2 regions of the Pseudarthrobacter sp. PvP004 genome follow, and region 2 is predicted to be linked to the other one. Evidence: predicted binding sites of a transcription regulator. Region 2 holds the regulator's gene; the other holds the start of a gene.
The links. Region 2 encodes LexA, which represses DNA repair genes until DNA is damaged. Its sites were predicted from a motif close to TCGAACANNTGTTCGA; they were not measured.

Region 1: a site for LexA is predicted at 5,842-5,857, ahead of ruvA (Holliday junction branch migration protein RuvA). Genes of this name have one in related genera too.

The regions. Positions count from the first base shown of each region.
Region 1 is NZ_JAGINL010000001.1:1,137,793-1,144,916, forward strand. Features, by position in the region: gene J3A64_RS05210 (M3 family metallopeptidase) at 1-208, opposite strand, end outside; gene J3A64_RS05215 (CapA family protein) at 282-1,547, shown strand; gene J3A64_RS05220 (type 1 glutamine amidotransferase) at 1,551-2,309, opposite strand; gene J3A64_RS05225 (Mur ligase family protein) at 2,306-3,637, opposite strand; gene pdxT (pyridoxal 5'-phosphate synthase glutaminase subunit PdxT) at 3,740-4,441, shown strand; gene J3A64_RS05235 (YebC/PmpR family DNA-binding transcriptional regulator) at 4,445-5,200, shown strand; gene ruvC (crossover junction endodeoxyribonuclease RuvC) at 5,247-5,816, shown strand; gene ruvA (Holliday junction branch migration protein RuvA) at 5,919-6,563, shown strand; gene ruvB (Holliday junction branch migration DNA helicase RuvB) at 6,556-7,124, shown strand, end outside.
Region 2 is NZ_JAGINL010000001.1:2,300,349-2,307,472, reverse strand. Features, by position in the region: gene J3A64_RS10385 (ATP-dependent DNA helicase) at 1-1,292, shown strand, start outside; gene lexA (transcriptional repressor LexA) at 1,371-2,114, opposite strand; gene J3A64_RS10375 (LysM peptidoglycan-binding domain-containing protein) at 2,464-2,823, shown strand; gene J3A64_RS10370 (histidinol-phosphate transaminase) at 2,902-4,020, shown strand; gene hisB (imidazoleglycerol-phosphate dehydratase HisB) at 4,067-4,693, shown strand; gene hisH (imidazole glycerol phosphate synthase subunit HisH) at 4,690-5,433, shown strand; gene J3A64_RS10355 (hypothetical protein) at 5,434-5,592, shown strand; gene priA (bifunctional 1-(5-phosphoribosyl)-5-((5-phosphoribosylamino)methylideneamino)imidazole-4-carboxamide isomerase/phosphoribosylanthranilate isomerase PriA) at 5,642-6,385, shown strand; gene J3A64_RS10345 (SseB family protein) at 6,385-7,124, shown strand, end outside.

The DNA.
Region 1 (7,124 bases), 1.2 Mb from region 2:
CCCTGTTGAGGAGAAGTCCGGACCGCTCCATGGCCAAGGCTGTGTTCTCCAAGGTGGCGGGCTCCGGGTTGTCCGCGATCCGCGAAATTTCCTGGAGATGCGAAGCCAAGCCTGCCTCTACGGCCTCGGCGTAGTGCTCTGCTGAAATGCCGGCGAAGGGCGGAAGCCCGTAAGGCAGCGGGCTGGAACTCAAGAGTGGATTGGTCATGAAGCGACTCTTTCACGTAAGAATCGTGTCCTCAAGAGCGGCACGCCCTGTTCCTCCGGGCTTCCGCCGTAGGATGAAAGTCATGGGCAAAATCACATTTTCCGCGGCCTGGTACCGTCCTCAGCTGGCGGCACTCGTGCTGGGCGCGATGGCGCTTACCCTGTCCTTGAACGCCTGCGGTGTCATTGCCGAAACTGAAAACTCGAACCGCAGCAGCGCCGCTTCGGCCCCGGTAACGGAAACCCCGGCTCCAACGCGTACCCCTGCGCCGAACCCGACTCCGGGCAAGGGGCCCGCTTGCCCGGAATTACGCTGCACCTCCATCACGGTGACAGGCGACATGCTGGTTCACACCCAGCTCTGGCAACAAGCTAGAGCTGACGCCGCGGCGGCAGGTCTTCCCGGCTACACATTCGTCCCGCTTCTTGAAGGACAGCGTCGCTACATTCGCAACAGCGACCTCGCCATTTGCCACCAAGAAACGCCCGTTGCTTCTCCGGAAGGGCCGTTCTCTGCCTACCCGTCCTTCAACGTGCCGCCGCAAATCATCACTGCTTCCAAGGAAGTCGGCTACCAGGCCTGCACTACAGCGAGCAACCACACCATTGACCGCGGGACCGAAGGTTTGCTCCGGACACTGGATGCTTTGGATGCAGCGGGCCTGAAGCACACGGGGTCCTACCGCACGGAAGCGGAGTCCAAGGAAATACTGATGCTCCAAACGGACGCAGCCAAGGTGGCCGTCATCATTGGAACGTATGGCCACAATGGGCAAATCCCGGAATACCCGTGGCTGGTGGACGAGCTGGACCCGGCGGCCATGATCGCGAAGGCGACCCAGGCGAAGGCACTTGGGGCTGACATTGTCCTTGGCGTCATGCATGCCGGAGACGAGTACGCCAGCGAAGCCAATGCCCAGCAGCAGGAGGTTGCTCACGCGTTGGTGGACAGCGGACAGTTCACCATGATCTACGGACACCACACCCACTCGGTGCTGCCTATCGAGAATTACAAAGGCACGTGGATCGTGTATGGGCTGGGCAACGGCGTCACTGAATTGTCACCGTGGTACGTCGCCAATAACGAAGGGCTGCTCGTCAGGGCACAGTTCAGCCAAAACGCTGCCGGTACTTGGGCTGCTTCGGATCTCGCCTGGGCTCCGTCAGTCATCGTTCGCGATCCCTATCGCTGGTGCTCGGTAGCCAGCGACGCACCCCAGGGAGTCTGCGCTACACCTGCGGCCGACGCTGAGACCTACCAGCGAACCAAAGCGGTGGTTGAGTCCATGGGCGCAGCAACTGCAGGCGCACACGAACTACTGATCACCAAGGAAAAGTAACTTCTACCTCGGCCGGCGGGCGGCGTGTTCCCGCGCAAGGCGCGCGTAACCGTCGTCGGGCCTTCCAGGCACGAAAGTACCGAATTTACGTTCGGCCGCCGTGCGGATCAGGAAGTCCGCAATGGCCGGGTTCTTCGGCAGCAATGAACCGTGAAGGTAGCTCGCTACAACGTTGTTGTAGCGGGCGCCCTCATGCCCGTCTTTGCTGTTGTTGCCCGCGCCCTTGGTGACAGTGCCGAGAGGCTCGACGCCGGGACCCAGGGTAGTTTGCCCGCTGTGGTTCTCGTAGCCCAGGATGTCGCCAAATTCGGCAGACTTCATGGTCACGTTGCCGATGAGTCGCTCGTCGGTTCCGTGGGTTTCGACGTCAAGGATGCCAATACCGGGAATGACGGGCCCTGTGCTGGTCTTGAAGAACTTGCCGAAAAGTTGATACAGCCCACAAATCACCAGCATGGGGGCACCTTCGTCGGCGAGCTGCTTCAGCTGTCCGGCGCGCGCCTGGAGGTCGTCCTGGATGACCAATTGGCCGCTGTCCTGCCCGCCGCCGCCCACAATGATGTCCACGTCGTCGGGGAAGTCGTCGCCCACGTTGTACTCAAGCAACTCCGGGGTGTAGCCATGCCACTTGATCCGTTGCTTAAGGACCAGGGCGTTGCCCCAGTCACCGTAGATGTTCATTTCCCGCGGGTAGAGCTGGAGAACGCGGATGGTGCCCTTGCTGGGCTGTGAGTCAGGCGTGGGTTGTGCTTCCGAGGTCATGAGACCACCTCAACTATGGTGATTTTGGCCAGTTCACGGCGAATGGCGAGCATGGAGGTGTACGTGCAGAAGATGCGTTTGGGCTTGCCCCGCGAGCCGTCTATGAAAGCCCGAAGAGCTGCGGTGATGTCAGGTTCCACGACTCCGAAGTGCACGTCGTCGTACTGGAGGCGCAGCGCCATATCGTAGGCGCGGACACCGGTGAGGACCTCAACGCCGTCTTCCCGCAGGGAATCGAACTCAACGTCCCAAAGCCAGGACATGTCCCTGCCGTCGGCGTAGTTGTCGTTGATGGCAATCATGGTGGCGTACCCACCGGCAGGGAAGGACTTCAGTCCGAGACGGAACCCGCTGGGGTTCTTCACGAGAACCAGCTCCAAAGGCTGTCCATCCACCGTGAGGCTTTCACCGCGGCCGAACGCGGGAGCAACTTCTCCCAAAGATTTCACGAGTTTGGGCGTGTCAACGGGGCCGGTTCCCAGGATGGCCCGCGCCAGCGACAATGCCGCCGCAGCGTTGAAGATGTTGTAGACGCCGCGCAGTTTCATGGTTGTGGTGACGGTTTCGCCGTCGAACTCAAAGTCAGCGTCCTGGGCACCTACCCGGCGAAGTACGACGTCGGCAGCCGGCAGGTCTACGTCGTCACCGGTTTCTGCGGCAACCGAGGTTCCTGACGGGGAAGGGCCGATCGCCGTGGTGCGCATCTCGTCGTCGTTGGGAAAAGTGCTGCGCAACGATTCGTCGAGACCGAAGTACCTGATCTCGGGGTGGTGTACGGCGTCCAAGGTGTTGAGTGCGTTGGCAATCCGGGCGACACGGGGGTCCTCCCGGTTGAGGACCACCGTGTCAGTGGTCTTGGAGGCGATGTGCTCCAGCAAACGGGCGGTCTTGTCGATTTCACCGAAGCGGTCCAATTGGTCGCGCAGGACATTCAACAGGAGGCTGAAGCGGGGCTCCACTTTATTGACGAAGTGCACGGCGTGGGCCTCGTCAAGTTCCAGAATGGCGATGTCCGCGTCGAGGCGTCCACGCCAATCCACGTCGCCTAAGAGTGAGGCGGCTACGCCCCGGGTGAAGTTGCTGCCGCTGCGGTTGGTGAAGACCTTCAAGCCTTGGCTCTCAAGGAGTTCAACCACCATCTTGGTGGTAGTGGTTTTACCGTTGGTGCCGCTGACCACGGCTACGCCAAGGGGGAGCGACGCCAGCGTTCGCTGCATGAAGCCGGGGTCGATTTTCTCGACTACCAAGCCGGGGAAAGCTGAGCCTCCACCCCGGAGCCGGGACAGTGTGCGGACCAGCTTGCCGAGGGGGACGCTGAAGGAAAGCATGCTCTGTAATATATCCCAGTCAGGGCATGGAACCCTGACTGCCGGTAATGCCTGGTGGCCGCAAACGGCGTAACGGAAGGCTTGGGCCACTATGATGGTCGAATGACCAACCCCCTTTCCGACGCTTCGTCACGCGTGGGTTCAGGACTCCGGATCGGCGTGCTGGCTCTCCAGGGCGACTTCCGCGAGCATATCCACGCTGTGGAGGCCGCTGGTGCCACCGGCGTGGGTATCCGCCGCCCGTCAGAGCTCGACGACATCGACGGCCTGATTATTCCAGGCGGCGAATCCACCACCATTGACAAACTCTCCCGGATCTTCGAAGTCCGTGACCCCCTTCAAAAGCGCATCGCGGAGGGACTTCCCGTCTACGGCTCCTGCGCCGGCATGATCCTGTTGGCCGATGAAATTGCGGACCCGGCTACGGACCTGAACGGAAATCCCCAGCAGACTTTTGGCGGATTGGATATTACTGTCCGCCGAAATGCCTTTGGACGCCAACGCGAGTCCTTCGAAACCGACCTCGATTTCAAGGGGTTGGATTTCAGTGCGGGGGAGTCCGGTGTGGATCCCGTTCACGCGGTATTCATCCGCGGCCCCTGGGTGGAACGCGTAGGTTCAGGCGTCGAAGTCCTTGCCCAGGTTGACCCCGACCACGCCAGCCACACGGCTACTTTGCATGGAGTGGCTAGAATTGTTGCAGTGCGTTCCGGCCAATTGCTGGCCACCTCCTTCCATCCGGAAGTGACGGGAGAGAAACGCGTGCATGAACTCTTTATTCGAATGATCAGAGGAGAAGCGTAAAGCATGTCAGGCCACTCCAAATGGGCGACCACCAAGCACAAGAAAGCCATCATTGACGGCAGGCGTGCAAAGTCGTTCGCGAAACTGATCAAGAACATCGAAGTTGCTGCCCGCATGGGTGGCCCGGACCTCGCCGGCAACCCAGGCCTGGAACTCGCCGTCACCAAGGCCAAGAAAACCTCGGTTCCCAATGACAACATCGATCGTGCCATCAAGCGTGGGGCAGGCCTCACCGGCGAAGTGGTGGACTACACCGAAATCATGTACGAGGCCCGCGGTCCGCAGGGCTCGGCTTTGTTGATTGAATGTTTGACCGACAACAAGAACCGTGCTGCTTCCGAGGTACGCCTGGCAATCTCCCGCAACGGTGGCACCATCGCCGATCCCGGTTCCGTGAGCTACCTCTTCGCCCGGAAGGGCGTTGTGGTGCTGCCCAAGAACGGCCTCAGCGAAGACGACATTCTGATGGCGGTCCTGGAGGCTGGAGCCGAGGAAGTCAAGGACAGCGGCGAAAACTGGGAGATCCACTCCGAGCCCTCCGATCTTCAGGCCATCCGCGACGCCCTGAAAGAAGCGGGCATCGACTACGAAACCGATGAAGCCGAATTCGTTCCGTCCATGCAGGTGGACCTGGACGTTGACGGTGCCAAGAAGTTCATGAAGCTCGTGGATGCGCTGGAAGACCTGGACGATGTCCAGAACGTCTACAGCAACGCGGACCTCAGCGAGGAAGTGCAGGCTGCCCTCGACTCCGAGTAGTCGGGTGCAGCGCAGTTACTTTGACAGCTAACAGGAAGGCCCGGAATTGACTCTTCGCGTATTGGGAGTCGATCCGGGCCTTACCCGTTGCGGCATCGGTGTTGTGGACATCGAGAAAAACCGCAGGGCCACCATGGTGGCCGTGGGTGTGGTTGGCACGTCGGCGGAACTCACGCTGGACAAACGATTGCTGGTCATCGCCCAGGCAATTGATGAGTGGCTCGACCGTCACGAGCCGGATGTCGTCGCCGTCGAACGCGTTTTTTCGCAGATGAACGTGAGCACGGTAATGGGTGTGGCCCAAGCCTCAGGCGTCGTCATCGCTGCGGCCGCACGCCGTGGCATCCCCGTCGCGTTGCACACACCGTCGGAGGTCAAAGCCGCGGTAACCGGCAGCGGCACGGCCAACAAGGATGCCGTAACCAAGCTGGTGACCAAGATTTTGCGCCTGGATGCTCCACCCAAGCCCGCTGACGCGGCGGACGCCCTCGCGTTGGCACTAACGCACGCCTGGCGTGCAGGCAGCGGAATGGGCGCCGCATCCGGCAACAGTTCCCTGACGCCGGCGCAGAAGGCCTGGGCCGACGCCGAAGCAAAAGCGCGCCGCAAACGGTGATTGTCGGCTGCTCTTGCTAGGGTATTCGTAAATATGTTCGGATAGTCCGCTTTGGCCGCAATATTACGGCGACGGAGCAGGCAGTATTTCAGGAGCCGGGTCTTGATCAGTTTTCTCCGTGGAACCGTAGCCCACGTTGGTTTGTCCACCGCTGTTATCGACCTCAACGGTGCGGGTATGAGTGTCTATGCCACACCGCAGACCTTGAGCCACCTCAAGACCGGAAGTGAAGCCAAACTCTTCACCTCCATGATCGTCCGGGAAGACTCCCTCACGTTGTTCGGTTTCGCGGACGACGACGAACGCGAAGTCTTCGACGTCCTCCTCAGCGTCAGCGGGGTTGGCCCGCGGCTTGCCCTCGCCGTTCTTGCCGTGCATGAACCCGAAGCTATCCGGGTTGCTGCACACACCGGCGACAGCAAGACATTCACCAAGGTGCCGGGTATTGGTCCGAAGGTGGCCGGCCGTATCGTCCTGGAACTGGCCGGGAAGTTGGTCCCGCACGGAACCAGCACCGGCACTGCTCCCGCCGCAGCCCCGAACGCCGAATGGAAGCCTCAGGTAGTCGCCGCCATGACCAGCTTGGGATGGTCAGAGAAGGACGCCAACGGCAGCATCGACAAAGCCATGGCTGATTCGCCGGAACTCGTGGACGCCGGAAACGTGGCCCAGATACTTCGCGCTACGCTGCGCTGGCTTGGCCAGGACGGGGCGCGCGCAGGAAACCGCGTAGGCAGCCGTGGCTGAGCCATCACTCGTCAGCGGGGGAGAAGAACCGGAAGAGCGGGTCATCGAGGCCGCTCTCCGTCCCAAGAACCTGCACGATTTTGTGGGACAGCACCGGGTCCGCAAGCAGCTTGCTTTGGTGCTTGAGGCCTCAAAGATGCGAGGCCGCAGCGCCGACCACGTGTTGATGTCCGGGCCTCCAGGACTCGGCAAGACCACGCTTGCCATGATCATCGCGGCCGAAATGAACGCACCACTGCGTATCAGCAGCGGACCTGCCATCCAGCACGCCGGAGATCTCGCAGCCATCCTTTCCTCGCTCTCGGAGGGCGAGGTCCTGTTCCTTGACGAAATCCACCGCATGTCCAGGCCCGCAGAAGAAATGCTGTACATGGCCATGGAGGACTTCCGTGTGGACATCGTGGTGGGCAAGGGAGCGGGCGCAACTGCCATTCCCTTGGAGCTGCCGCCCTTCACCCTGGTGGGCGCCACCACCCGCGCAGGTCTTCTTCCGGGGCCTCTGAGGGACCGATTCGGTTTCACCGGGCACCTTGAGTTCTATTCGGTGGCCGAACTCGAGCT
Region 2 (7,124 bases):
CTGAGTACGACGTCGTGGTGGTTGATGAGGCGCATGAGCTTCAGGACCGCGTGACCGGTGCCGTATCAGGGCAGTTGTCGGTGGCGATGGTCCACGCTGCGGCATCCAGTGCCCGCAAGCACACAGCCATAACAGTGGACGCCCTCAACGCTGCAGCGGACCGGCTGGATATGGCCATCGCCGGCGTACCCAACGGGCTGTTGCCCAGTGGCCTCAATGACGAGCAGCTCGATTGCCTGGACCAATTGCGGGACGCCACGCGCGCTGCGCTCTCGGATTCCAAGACTGATTCGTCAACCGCAGTGGACGGCGGCCGCCAGCTCGCGCGCTCACGGCTCATGCTCATCCTGGAACTGTGCGAGCGAATGCTGGCCGCCAAAGAGAACCGGGAAGTTGTCTGGTTCTCGCGGAACAGCACATTCGACCCCCAGCAGGGCTATTCGCAACCGGATGAGACTGCCCCGGCTTTGATCAATATCGCCCCGCTCAGTGTGGCCGGACGGCTTCGGGAGGGCCTCTTCGCCGGCCATACCGTGGTGCTGACTTCCGCCACGCTGGCCATAGGCTCTGCCTTCGAGCCGGCAGCAGGCGGCCTCGGCCTGATTGGCGACGGTGCCCCGAGTTGGACAGGGATCGATGTCGGATCGCCCTTTGACTACCCCAAGCAGGGTGTGTTGTACGTGGCTAAGCACCTGCCCAAACCCGGTCGGGGAACTTCGCCCGAGGCGCTGGACGAATTGGAAGACCTCATCCGGGCCTCCGGAGGCGGGGCTCTGTGCCTGTTCTCCTCACGGCGTGCGGCAGAGGAAGCAGCCGATGCCATGCGACTCCGGCTGGACGTGGATATCCTCTGCCAGGGCGAATCAACTATGGCGGCCCTCGTGAAGCAATTCGCGGATGAGCCGGACACCTGCCTCTTTGGAACAATGTCACTGTGGCAGGGGGTCGACGTTCCTGGCGGCTCATGCCGTCTGGTGGTGATTGACCGCATTCCCTTCCCGCGCCCCGATGATCCCCTCATGACTGCCCGCTCCCGGGCAGTGGCACAATCAGGCGGGAATGGCTTCATGGCCGTATCAGCAACGCACGCTGCCATCAGGCTGGCGCAGGGCGCTGGCCGCCTGATCCGCTCGACGGGCGACAAAGGGGTAGTGGCAGTGCTCGACTCGAGGCTTTCGACGGAACGTTACGGAGGCTTCCTGCGTGCCGCCCTGCCGCCCTTCTGGGCAACGACGGACCGATCAGTGGTCCGAGGCGTTCTGGAGCGTCTGGGCTCCGCTAAGGCCCCGTAGCGCAACCTTCCCGTGGACACCTGCTGGTGTCCACGGGAAGGGGCGTCTAGATGGAGCTGCATCTAGGGGGAACGGCGTCTAGAGAGAGCGCAGTACCGAAACTACTTTGCCCATGATGGTGGCCTGATCGCCGAGGATGGGTTCGTACTGGGTGTTTTGGGGGAGCAGCCACGTATGGCCGTCACGCTGGCGGAAGGTCTTCACGGTTGCTTCGTCATCCAGCAGGGCGGCCACGATGTCGCCGTTGATGGCGTCGTTCTGGCGGCGGACCACCACCCAGTCACCGTCACAGATGGCGGCATCAATCATGGAGTCGCCGGCCACTTTCAGCATGAACAATTCGCCGTGCCCCACAAGTTGCCGGGGGAGTGCAAGTACGTCTTCCACCGTCTGGTCAGCCAGGATTGGGCCACCGGCAGCGATGCGGCCAACCAGCGGAACCATGGCGGTATCGCTGGCGCTGGCGAGTTCCGTTACGGCAAGGCCACCCGCGCTGCGAAGGGTGGTGGGCGCTTCCACTCCCGGAATGGCCCCACCATCAAGGGTCAGCGGCATCAGGACTTCCATGGCGCGCGGACGCTTGGGATCCCTGCGGAGATAACCAAGCTTCTCCAACTGGGACAACTGATGAGTGACGCTCGACAAACTGGCCAGACCCACGGTGTCGCCGATCTCACGCATGCTGGGCGGGTAACCGTTGTCATTGACCGACCGTTGGATGGTCTCCAGGATCTTCTTCTGCCGGACAGTCAGGCTCTTGGGACTCTTTTGAGGCTGCTGGCTCCGCAGGGGTGCCCCGCCGCCTGTGGCTTTCGCTGCCATGTTCGCCAATGCCTTTCCTTTCGGCCCCGAACCGTGCCCGGGGTTGTCGGGTCTGCAAAAAATGTCAGACCCTCCTGTTCCACTGAAACAGTGCTGTTTCTTCACTCAAACGTAGGGCAGGCACAGGCGTTTATCAAACATTTGTTCTAGCGAGTCTCGACACCGTTCGTTGATAAGTGCTAAAAATGTCATAGCAAGGTTCGAATATGTGTTCTATAAACCTGATGCTGAAGCCGGATGTTCGAACATAGCGTTCGAATATCCGGAGCCAGAGGAAGGGAACACCAAGAATTGGCCGCCAAGCACCGGGCACCCCGGAGCTTGGCAATAGCTCAGAAGGGCTCAGCTCATGTCCGCAATCACTACGTTCGCTGATTTCCGCACCACCCAGGCACCTGCTCGCCTGCGTCTCACCCGGCGGGGACGGATTGTTTTCTTCGGCATTCCGGCAATGCTGCTGGTGGCGGCACTGCTGAGCCTGGCCGGTTTCATCAACTCTCCAGCCAAGGCCTCGGACTCGCAGTCCCAACTGCGTCCGCCCGTTGCCGTCACCGTCACGGTTCAGCCGGGGCAGTCCCTGTGGGGCATCGCCGGCGCTGCCGCTCCCGAGCGGGACCCTCGGGATGTCATCGCAGAGATCATCCAGCTGAACGACCTCCGCGGCGGTCGCATCCTGCCAGGCCAGCAGCTGTTCGTTCCGGCGAACTGAGCCAGTTCCCATCCGCAGGAACCCGTGGTCGGGCGTCACAGTTAGTCGGCAGTACCGGCGGCCCCTTAAACTAAGTTGGTGAGTGACCAGCTTGAGCGACTTGACCGACTTCCCCTCCGGACCAACCTGCGTGGACTGAGCCCCTACGGCGCACCGCAGCTTGATGTCCCCATTCTGCTCAATGTCAACGAGAACACTCATGGCGTCCCCGCAGATGTCCAAGCCGCCATCACCGAGGCCGTAGCCGCTGCGGCCACAGGACTGAACCGCTATCCGGACCGCGAGTTCACCGAACTTCGTGAAGCCTTGGCCGAGTACCTTGGCCACGGACTTTCTCCGGACAACATTTGGGCCGCCAACGGATCCAATGAAGTCCTGCAGCAGATCCTTCAGGCATTTGGCGGACCCGGCCGCAAGGCCTTGGGCTTCCCTCCCACGTACTCCATGTACCCCCTGCTTGCCAGTGGCACAGACACCGAGTATGTCCGCGGAGTGCGTGCCGACGACTACGGGCTGGATGCCCAATCAGCCGCTGCCCAGGTTCGGGAAACGGGAGCCAACATTGTGTTCCTGTGTTCACCCAATAACCCCACGGGTACAGGCCTGAGCCTTGACGTCGTCGAGGCCGTCTATGAGGCCGGCGAAGCGAGCCAGGCCATTGTGATCGTGGATGAGGCTTACCACGAGTTCGCGCACGACAATACCCCGAGCGCCTTGACCCTGTTGCCCGGACGCGAGCGTCTGATCGTCTCGCGCACCATGAGCAAGGCATTCGCCTTGGCGGGCGCCAGGCTCGGATACATGGCGGCTGCCCCGGAAGTCACGGACGCCATCAGGCTGGTCCGCCTCCCGTACCACCTCTCTGCCGTCACGCAGGCAACGGCCCTCGCAGCTCTCAATCACCGCGAAGCCCTTATGGCCGATGTTGAGGACATCAAGGTTCAGCGCGACCGCATCGTTACTGAGTTGCTGCGCATGGGCCTCAAGCCTGCGGCATCAGACTCCAACTACGTCTTCTTTGGAGGACTGGAGGATCCGCACACCATCTGGCAGGGCCTGCTGGATGCCGGCGTGCTGATTCGCGATGTCGGCATCCCCGGACACTTGCGCGTCACTGCCGGAACCGAGCCGGAAACCACAGCTTTCCTGGAGGCTTTGGAAGCATTGCTGGACGGCACAGCGCCACACCGCGCCTAAACTTGTCCATAGACCCAACCCACCCTCCGTGTATAAGGACGTCCCAATGAGCGAAACCGGCGCCACGCCGACCGCTGCCCGCACTGCGCGCATGGAGCGCACCACCAGCGAGTCTTCCGTCCTGGTGGAGATCAACCTGGACGGTTCCGGTGTCTCCGACATCAGTACCTCGGTACCGTTCTATGACCACATGCTGACGGCACTGTGCAAGCATTCCCTGATTGACATGACCGTCAAGGCAACCGGCGATACCCACATTGATGCGCACCACACGGTGGAAGATGTCGCCATCACCTTCGGGGAGGTCCTTCGCCAGGCCTTGGGCAACAAAGCCGGTATTCGTCGCTTTGGTGAAGCAACGGTTCCCTTGGACGAAGCCTTGGCTCACGCCGTCGTTGATGTTTCCGGACGTCCCTACCTGGTCCACGGCGGTGAGCCGGCCGGACAGGAGTATCACCTGATCGGCGGGCACTTCACGGGATCGCTGACCCGTCACGTTTTTGAGGCCATCACGCTGCACGCCGGCATCTGCCTGCACATGAACGTCCTTGCCGGACGGGACCCGCACCACATTGTAGAGGCCCAGTTCAAGGCCTTTGCGCGCGCGCTGCGTGCGGCCGTGGAGTCCGATCCCCGAGTGGAGGGCATTCCGTCCACCAAGGGCGCACTATGAGCGGCCAGGTTTTGAAGGATGGGGCAGTGGCGGATGCCATTGCGTCCGTGAAGCCGGAGTCGCCGGAAGGCAAGCCCACCGTCACCGTATTGGACTATGGATCGGGCAACGTTCGGTCCGCTGTCCGTGCGCTTGAACGCGCGGGCGCCCATGTGGTGTTGAGCTCCAAGCCTGAGGACGTGCTCAACGCTGATGGTCTGGTGGTTCCCGGGGTTGGTGCCTTCGAGACGGTGATGAAGGAACTTAAGTCCGTTGACGGCATCCGCATGATCGGGCGCCGGGTTGCCGGTGGCCGCCCGGTGCTGGCCATCTGCGTCGGCTTGCAGGTCCTTTTCGAAGCCGGTGTTGAGCATGGCACCGAATCCGAAGGCATGGCCGAGTGGCCCGGCAAGGTTGAGCTCCTGCCCGCCCCCGTGGTCCCTCACATGGGCTGGAACACGGTAGACGTGCCGGAGGGCTCAAAGCTCTTCGCCGGCGTGGAAGAGGAACGTTTCTACTTTGTGCACTCCTACGGTGTTCAGGAGTGGAATTTCGACGTCGTGCAGCCCCGAATGGCTCCTCCCATGGTCACGTGGTCAGAGCACGGTGCACGCTTCATTGCTGCGGTGGAGAACGGCCCTCTCTGCGCCACGCAATTCCACCCGGAGAAGTCAGGCGACGCCGGAGCGCGGCTCCTGCGCAATTGGGTGGACAGCCTCCGCAAGCCCGCTCAGGAAGCATCCGGAAGCGGTGCCGCCTAAATGTGGTGGTCGGTAATACTCATGGGCCTCGCGGGCTTGCTGGTGGGTGGGGGTATCTCCTTCCACCAGCAGAAAAAGCCGCAATGGGTTTCCATTTCTTTCTATGTGCTGGCCGGGATGTCCCTGCTGGCCGCTTATCTCCTGACGCTGGGTAACTGAACCAGGCGCTCAACAAGCCCGCGTCACCTTTCAAACTCCAAGGACACACATGACCACCTCCGCCCAGTCCGTTCTGGAACTCCTTCCCGCCGTCGATATTGTTGACGGTCAGGCAGTCCGCCTCCTTCAGGGAGAAGCCGGTTCGGAAACCAGCTACGGCACACCCCTTGAAGCAGCTTTGAACTGGCAGAACGACGGTGCCGAATGGGTGCACATGGTGGACCTTGACGCCGCTTTCGGGCGCGGAAACAACGCCGCGCTGATCAGCGATGTCGTGTCGCAGCTCAATGTCAAGGTGGAGCTTTCCGGCGGTTTGCGGGACGACGAGTCCCTGGAACGTGCACTGGAACTGGGCGTCGCGCGCGTAAACCTCGGTACGGCAGCGTTGGAGAACCCGGAATGGACCCGGAAAGCAATCGACCGCTTCGGTGACAAAATCGCGGTCGGCCTTGATGTCCGCGGTACAACTCTTGCCGGGCGCGGTTGGACCAAGGAGGGCGGCGACCTCTGGGAGGTTCTGGCCCGCCTCGAGGATGCAGGTTGTGCGCGTTATGTAGTCACCGACGTCACCAAGGACGGAACACTGCAGGGCCCCAACGTGGAACTTCTGCGCCAGATGGTGGAGAAGACCGGCAAGCCTGTTGTCGCGTCGGGCGGAATCTCCAGCTTGGAAGACCTCCGAGTCCTGCGCGAACTGGTACCTCTGGGCGTTGAGGGCGCGATCGTAGGCAAGGCGCTCTATGCGGGTGCCTTCACGTTGCCCGAAGCCCTGGACGTTGCCGGCCGACGCTGATGCCCCACGACGAAGGACACGGGCATGGGGATCACGGCCACGGACGGCGTGAGCTTCCCGGCCACATTGCGGCCGCGTTGGCCGGCGCCGGGGGAGCTACCGACTCTGCAGGCCAGCCCTGGGCCGGCAGGAGCCTCAGCGGTGACGACGCCAAGATCCACAATTTCGAGGACGACGACGGCTCAGCGGACCCCGGGTACGTAGCCGCCGTGGCGGCACTGATCAACGGAACCGGCAGTGAGGCAGACGTTGTGGCCTCCCTGGCGACGGCACGGGTTTTCGTTCCGGTGGTTGCTCAGCTGGCTGAAGAAGCCGAAGGCGTTGACGGCCTGCACGCTGACAAGCAAGCGGATATGGCGTTGGTCACACTTAAGGCTCCTGATGGCCGCACGGCCATGCCGGTATTTACTTCCGCAGCCGCCCTCGAGGCATGGCATTCGGAGGCGCGGCCGGTTGCCGTTTACGCCGCGCGCGCAGCACTTTCGGCAGTATCTGAAGGCGCACAACTGTTGGTGTTGGATCCCGGTTCCGACTTTGCCTTTGTTGTGCGGCGCCCGGCCATGTGGGCCCTTGCCCAGCAGAAGGACTGGACGCCGTCATACCTTGATGATCAACTGGAGGCTGCTCTCGGTTCCACGGTCACGGCCTTCCGGACGGTCCGTCGACTCGAGACGCAACCCGGCGGCGGTGTTTCCTCGCTGACGGCCGATGGTCGTCAGGTCTCAGGAGGCGGTGCGGG